3 regions of the Pseudomonas sp. 3MAES_34.3B genome follow, and region 2 is predicted to be linked to each of the others. Evidence: predicted binding sites of a transcription regulator. Region 2 holds the regulator's gene; each other region holds the start of a gene.

The links. The regulator sigma-54, encoded in region 2, starts transcription at its own class of promoters, with help from an activator protein. The targets are predictions, from matches to a motif close to ANTGGCATNNANNTTGCTNT.
Region 1: AC3Z8Y_RS05115 (circularly permuted type 2 ATP-grasp protein) is a predicted target of sigma-54. The motif match lies at 750-769, and genes of this name have one in related genera.
Region 3: flgB (flagellar basal body rod protein FlgB) is a predicted target of sigma-54. The motif match lies at 1,404-1,423, and genes of this name have one in related genera.

The regions. Positions count from the first base shown of each region.
Region 1 covers NZ_CM176960.1:1,137,737-1,140,002, forward strand. Annotated here, with positions in the region: gene AC3Z8Y_RS05105 (hypothetical protein) at 1-234, shown strand, start outside; gene AC3Z8Y_RS05110 (ribonuclease E inhibitor RraB) at 333-674, shown strand; gene AC3Z8Y_RS05115 (circularly permuted type 2 ATP-grasp protein) at 1,008-2,266, shown strand, end outside.
Region 2 covers NZ_CM176960.1:4,503,841-4,506,106, forward strand. Annotated here, with positions in the region: gene lptB (LPS export ABC transporter ATP-binding protein) at 1-368, shown strand, start outside; gene AC3Z8Y_RS20100 (RNA polymerase factor sigma-54) at 503-2,011, shown strand; gene hpf (ribosome hibernation-promoting factor, HPF/YfiA family) at 2,141-2,266, shown strand, end outside.
Region 3 covers NZ_CM176960.1:3,776,493-3,778,758, forward strand. Annotated here, with positions in the region: gene flgD (flagellar hook assembly protein FlgD) at 1-485, opposite strand, end outside; gene flgC (flagellar basal body rod protein FlgC) at 501-950, opposite strand; gene flgB (flagellar basal body rod protein FlgB) at 954-1,361, opposite strand; gene cheR (protein-glutamate O-methyltransferase CheR) at 1,759-2,266, opposite strand, start outside.

The DNA of each region.
Region 1 (2,266 bases), 2.1 Mb from region 2:
AGAAAGTGGGAGATCACCTTCCTAGACCACAAGGGCATCATCGACCGCCTGGAGCTTGCTTCTGATAGCCAGCCTACTGCTGAAGAAGCGGCTGTGGCGGTGCGTACAAAACTGTTCCCAGTTACCGCAAAGGCGGATCTCAACGATTTCGAAGGCCGCGTGGAGGCTCCCGCGGTCAAATGGCTGGAAGAACAGAATGGGGTGAAAATCACCGACATCACTGAAAAGGCCTGAGCCGCAAGCGCCTCCCTTTACCTTCAAACGCTTCATGCAAGTGACCGGCGTGGCCGGTAACACGGAAAGTCTATCCATCGCTTTCAGGAGGACGAGACATGAGCACTGTTTACCAGGAAGACATCAGTACGGTGTTGCTCCGGAAAATGAAAGAAGGTGGCTTTGACTTCGCCGCCATCCATCCCATCGAATTTTATGCGGTGTTCCCTGACGAAGACGGCGCCCGCGCCGCCGCTGGTCAGTTCAGGGGCGAGTCCCTCAACGCCCAGGTGATGGAGCGCCCGGATGGCGCCTGGCACCTTGAATTGTCAAAGTTGATGTATGCCACTCGATTCGGAATCGGCGAGTTCGAACACGACTTCGGATGCGTGGTAGAGCCGCTTGGCGGCGAGATAGAAGGCTGGGGCGTCAAACACAGGTTGCCCGGGCATCGCGTGTAAATCTGTTTCCCAAAAAAAAAGGCCACCTCAAGGGTGGCCGAACGGGAAAGTGAAGGGGGTCGGTGGCAGGTACGAACAGGCGCCAAGTTTGCTCTTGATGGGCCAGATGTGTGAAATCAACCGCGACTATATAGGTCATAGCCATAAGCCTTTAACGGGGATTGCGTCCCTGTGAGGCGTGGCCTTTGTTCCCCTGCTTGCGCTTGCACGGTTTTAGTGCGGTTCTTGCCCCTGCGGTAAGTGGTAACCGCAGCGGGTACCGTGGTGCTTGAGGTTGAGAGTGCTGGCACGGGGCTTGCGACAAAGGTATGTCCAGGTGACAAGGAGCACGGCATGAGCCGCACCTTTTATGACGAGATGTACGACGCGGACGGCCATGTTCGCCCGCACTATCAGGCTTTTGCCCAATGGCTTGCCCGCACCCCTGAAGAGCTCCTGTCGCAACGGCGCCGTGAAGCCGACCTGCTGTTTCACCGTGCCGGTATCACGTTTACCCTCTATGGTGACGAACAAGGCACCGAGCGGCTGATCCCGTTCGATATCATCCCGCGCAGCATTCCGGCCAGTGAATGGCGAGTGGTGGAGCGCGGCTGCATCCAGCGCGTGAAGGCGCTGAACATGTTCCTCGCTGACCTTTACCACGACCAGCGCATCATCAAGGCTGGCGTGATACCAGCGGAGCAGGTACTGGCCAACGAGCAATATCAGCTGGCGATGCAAGGGCTGGATCTGCACCGGGACGTGTATTCGCACATTTCAGGTGTGGATTTGGTGCGCGATGGCGACGGCAGCTATTACGTACTGGAAGACAACCTGCGTACCCCCAGCGGCGTGAGCTATATGCTCGAAGACCGCAAGATGATGATGCGCCTTTTCCCGGAATTGTTCGCGGCGCAGCGGATCGCACCGGTCGACCACTACCCCAGCCTGTTACTGGACACGCTTAAAAGCTCCAGCCCCCTGGACGACCCCAGCGTAGTGGTGCTCACGCCGGGCCGCTTCAACAGTGCCTTCTTCGAACACGCGTTTCTGGCGCGGGAAATGGGGGTGGAACTGGTGGAGGGCGCAGACCTCTTCGTTCGCGACGAAAAGGTGTACATGCGCACCACCCACGGCCCGCAGCAGGTGGATGTGATCTATCGCCGGCTGGACGATGCGTTTCTGGACCCGCTCGCGTTCAACCCGGACTCGATGCTGGGCGTGCCCGGGCTGCTGGTGGCCTATCGCTCCGGCAACGTGGTGCTGGCCAATGCCATCGGCACCGGCGTAGCGGATGACAAGTCGGTGTACCCCTTCGTGACGGACATGATCCGGTTTTATCTGGATGAAGAACCGATTCTCAAGAATGTGCCGACCTGGCAGTGCCGCAAGCCCGATGAGCTATCCCATGTGCTGGCGCATCTGCCCGAACTGGTGGTCAAGGAAACCCAAGGCTCCGGGGGCTACGGCATGCTGGTGGGGCCGGCGTCCACCGCTGCCGAGATTGAAGCGTTCCGCGCGCGCATCAAGGCGCGGCCAGCGGCGTATATCGCCCAACCCACCCTCAGCCTTTCAACCTGTCCCACGTTCGTGGAAAACGGTATCGCCCCTCG
Region 2 (2,266 bases):
GCCTGCTTCAGGAATTCCATATCACGCATATCCGTGACAACCGTGGCATGAGCCTGTCCGGTGGCGAGCGCCGTCGCGTGGAAATCGCCCGCGCCCTGGCCACCGCGCCCAAGTTCATCCTGCTCGATGAACCCTTTGCCGGCGTGGACCCGATCTCCGTGGGCGATATCAAACAGATCATCCACCACCTCAAGGCCAAGGGCATCGGCGTGCTCATTACCGACCACAACGTACGCGAAACCCTGGATATCTGTGAAATCGCCTATATTGTGAACGATGGCCAATTGATTGCAGAGGGCGATTCGGCGACTATCCTTGCCAATGACCTGGTGAAGGAAGTGTACCTGGGGCACGAGTTCCGGCTTTAAGGGCTCCAAGTGTAAAGACCCCTAGGCAAACGTGGCAGTTTCGGGCATATAATTTGCTTAAGTTCAGGCGCTCCGTTGGAGCGCCCGTTGTGGATGGCGCCTAGCGCCGGCAAACAGGGTGTCAAGCTCACGCCATGAAACCATCGCTTGTCCTTAAAATGGGCCAGCAACTGACGATGACACCGCAGTTGCAACAGGCCATCCGCCTTCTCCAGCTTTCTACCCTGGACCTCCAGCAGGAGATTCAGGAGGCGCTCGAGTCCAACCCCATGCTCGAACGCCAGGAAGACGGCGACGACTTCGATAGCGCCGACCCGCTGGCCGACAAAGCCGAACACTCCGGGCCGGCCGAACCCCAGGAAACACCTTTCCAGGAAACCAGCTTCCAGGAGACCTCCAGCGCGCCCGAGGGCGGCGAAGAGGCGGACTGGAGCGAGCGGATTCCCGATGAGCTTCCCGTGGACACGGCCTGGGAGGACATCTACCAGACCAGCGCCAGCAGCCTGCCCAGCGGGGATGACGACGACTGGGATTTCACCACTCGCACGTCCGTTGGAGAAAGCCTGCAGAGCCACTTGCTGTGGCAACTGAACCTGGCGCCGATGTCCGACAATGACCGGCTGATCGCGGTCACCCTGATCGACTGCATCAACAACCAGGGCTACCTCGAAGAGACCCTCGAGGAAATCTGTGCGTCGTTCGACCCCGAACTGGACATCGAGCTCGATGAAGTCGAAGCCGTGCTTCACCGCATCCAACAGTTCGAGCCTGCCGGGATCGCCGCGCGCAACCTGGGCGAATGCCTGGCCTTGCAACTGCGCCAACTGCCTGCGAAAACCCCTTGGTTGGCCGAGGCCCAGCGGCTGGTCACCGATTACATCGAGCTGCTCGGCAGCCGTGACTACAGCCAACTGATGCGCAAGATGAAGCTCAAGGAAGATGAGCTTCGGCAGGTGATCGAGCTCATCCAGAGCCTGAACCCACGCCCCGGTTCGCAGATCGAGTCCAGCGAGCCCGAGTACGTGGTGCCGGACGTTATCGTGCGCAAGGACAGCGACCGCTGGCTGGTGGAACTCAACCAGGAGTCTGTGCCGCGGTTGCGGGTAAACCCCCAATACGCCGGCTTTGTGCGCCGGGCGGACAGCAGCGCGGACAATACCTTCATGCGCAATCAGCTGCAGGAAGCGCGCTGGTTCATCAAAAGCCTGCAAAGCCGCAACGAGACCCTCATGAAGGTGGCTACCCAGATCGTGGAGCACCAGCGAGGCTTCCTCGATTACGGCGACGAGGCGATGAAACCGCTGGTACTGCATGACATTGCCGAAGCCGTGGGCATGCACGAATCGACGATTTCCCGGGTAACGACGCAGAAGTACATGCACACCCCCCGCGGGATATACGAGCTGAAATACTTTTTCTCCAGCCACGTCAGCACCTCGGAAGGCGGTGAATGCTCGTCCACAGCCATCCGGGCGATCATCAAGAAACTGGTGGCGGCGGAAAATCAGAAAAAGCCGTTGAGTGACAGCAAGATCGCTGGTTTACTGGAGGCACAGGGCATTCAGGTAGCACGCCGCACTGTCGCCAAGTACCGCGAATCCCTCGGGATTGCGCCGTCCAGCGAACGCAAGCGGTTGATGTAGCCTGGTTCCGAAGCGCGCGTAGTCGCTGGCACAAGGCACGTAAGCCAGCGCCGCACCTCGGGATGCCACCAGCGTTTCAGTGGCAGGTTTCGCCTGCCTCTTTATGCACTGGCAATAAGGAGAAGCGGTATGCAAGTCAACATCAGTGGGCATCAACTGGATGTGACCGAAGCCATGCGTAGCTACATGACCGAAAAACTTGCCAAGCTCGAACGGCACTGCGACAAGATCACCAACGTAGAGGTGATCATGGAA
Region 3 (2,266 bases), 730 kb from region 2:
CCTGCGGCTTGCGAGCCCAGGTCGATGTTCTTCACCAGGTTGCCGCTGGCGTCGTAAACCTTGACGGTGGCGTCGGTACTGGCCGAAGCCAGGTCGAACTGCCCGGTCAGGCCGGTGCTGGTGTCTACGGTGGTGCTGCTGGTTTGCGCCAGCACCGAGTGCCCTACCAGAGCCGACGCTTGCAGCGCCTGGCTCGAGGTGTAGTTGGTGGCCAGGCCAGACACGGTATCGTTGAGGTTGTTGATGCCTTCAACGCTACTGAACTGTGCCAACTGCGCCACGAACTCAGAGTTGTCCTGAGGGTCGAGCGGGTTCTGGTTCTTCATCTGGGTCACGAGCAGTTGCAGGAACGTGTCCTTGCCCATGGTCTCGGTGCCCGTGGTGGAGCTGGACGACGAGGACGAAGTGGACGACGTGCCGGTGGTGCCCGAAACCGCGTATTGCGACAGGATCGAGGCGCTGGTGCTGTCAGTGGTGGTAGTCATGGTTTATCCCTTGGCTTACTGACCCAGCGTCAGTACTTTCTGCATCATGGTTTTAGCGGTGTTCATGATCTCGGCGTTGGTCTGGAAAGACCGGCTGGCGGAGATCATGTCTGCCATTTCTTCAACGACGTTCACGTTCGGGTAGTACACATACCCGTCCTTGTTCGCCGCTGGGTTGTTCGGTTCGTAGCGTGGTTCGAGGTTGCTCTGGTCTTCGACGATCCCGGACACCTGCACGCCCTGCCCTGCTTCGCCCTGGTCTTCGAACAGCGAACTGCTGCCGCTGGTGCCGCCGGCCTGCTCGGACATCACGGTGGCGAACACCGGGTGGCGAGCACGGTAGGTCTGGTCGACGCTGGACGACACGGTCTCGGCGTTGGCGATGTTGCTGGCCACGGTGTTGAGGCGAGTGGTCTGGGCGCTCATGCCGGTGCCGGCAATGTTGAATACGCTGGAAAGAGACATCGATTACTCTCCTTTGATGGCCGTGACCAGGCCTTTGAATTTGTTGTTCAGCAAGGTGAAGCTTGCCTGGAAGTCCACTGCGTTCTTGGCGTAGTTCGCGTTTTCGATCTGCGCGTCCACGGTGTTCTGATCCAGGGAAGGCTGGGTAGGTACGCGGTACTGCAAGGTACCGTCGTCGTTGCCCAGGCCCTCGGCATCGATGTGCATGCTGTTCGTACGCTCCAAGCCAAAGCTGCCGTTCTGGGTCTTGTCGGCTTGAGCCGCCAGAACCGAAGAGAAGTCCAGGTCGCGTGCCTTGTAGTTAGGCGTATCGGCGTTGGCCAGGTTGTTGGCCAATACCTCGGCGCGCTGGGCGCGGAAATTCAGCGCCTGCTCATGAATGCCGAGTGCCTTGTCGAAACTGATGCCCATGGTTGGTACCTCTGCGACGAAACTTTGTGTGCTGATCGAGATATAGCAACTGCTGTGCCAACTTTCTAACCCCTTGTTTTAGAAGGGTTACGCCGCCAAGGCTGAAATTTGTCGCCAGAAAAGCGGCAAGTTGTTTCCGGTGGCAAGCGGCAAAGCGGCAAGGTCGGCGTCAGAAAAGCTGCCGTTGAGGGGAGAGTTGCAAGAGGGGGACCAACAGGGGGCGACGGGGGAAGGCGATCAAAACATTCTTGTAGGAAGCGGGCGAAGCTCGCGAAAGGACCTGATTCGCGAGCTTCGCCGGATGGCCGGCCCTGTCGCTCCCTACAGGAACAGTTGCCCGACCGGATGCTGAGAAAGTAAAAACGCCGCCGGTGGAATTCCGGCGGCGCAGCGGCAATCAGATCGCCTGGTAAATGATGCCCGGGCTGCACTGGACCATCTTGTACTTGTCCGGCAACCCATTGAGGGCTTCGGATGCGCCAAGGAACAGGTACCCGCCTGGCTTCAGCGTGCCGTGGATGCGCGAGAGGATGTCCTTCTTTACCTCCGCCGAGAAATAGATCAGCACGTTGCGGCAGAACACCACGTCGAACTTGCCCAGCGACATGTAGCTTTCAAGCAGGTTGATCGGGCGGAAGTCGATGCGACTGCGGATCGGCGCCTTCACGGCCCAGCGGTTGCCGGGCTTTACATCGAAGTAGCGCTGCAGGCGTTCCGGGGACAAGCCGCGGCCGATGGCCAGGCTGTCGTATTCGCCGCTTTTGCAGTTGATGAGCATCGACGGCGACAAGTCCGTGGCGGTGATCTGCACCCCACCTTTGAGCTGACCGGGGTTGGCCTGGGTGAACTCCTCTACCGTCATGGACAGCGAATAGGGTTCCTGCCCCGACGAACAGGCCGCCGAC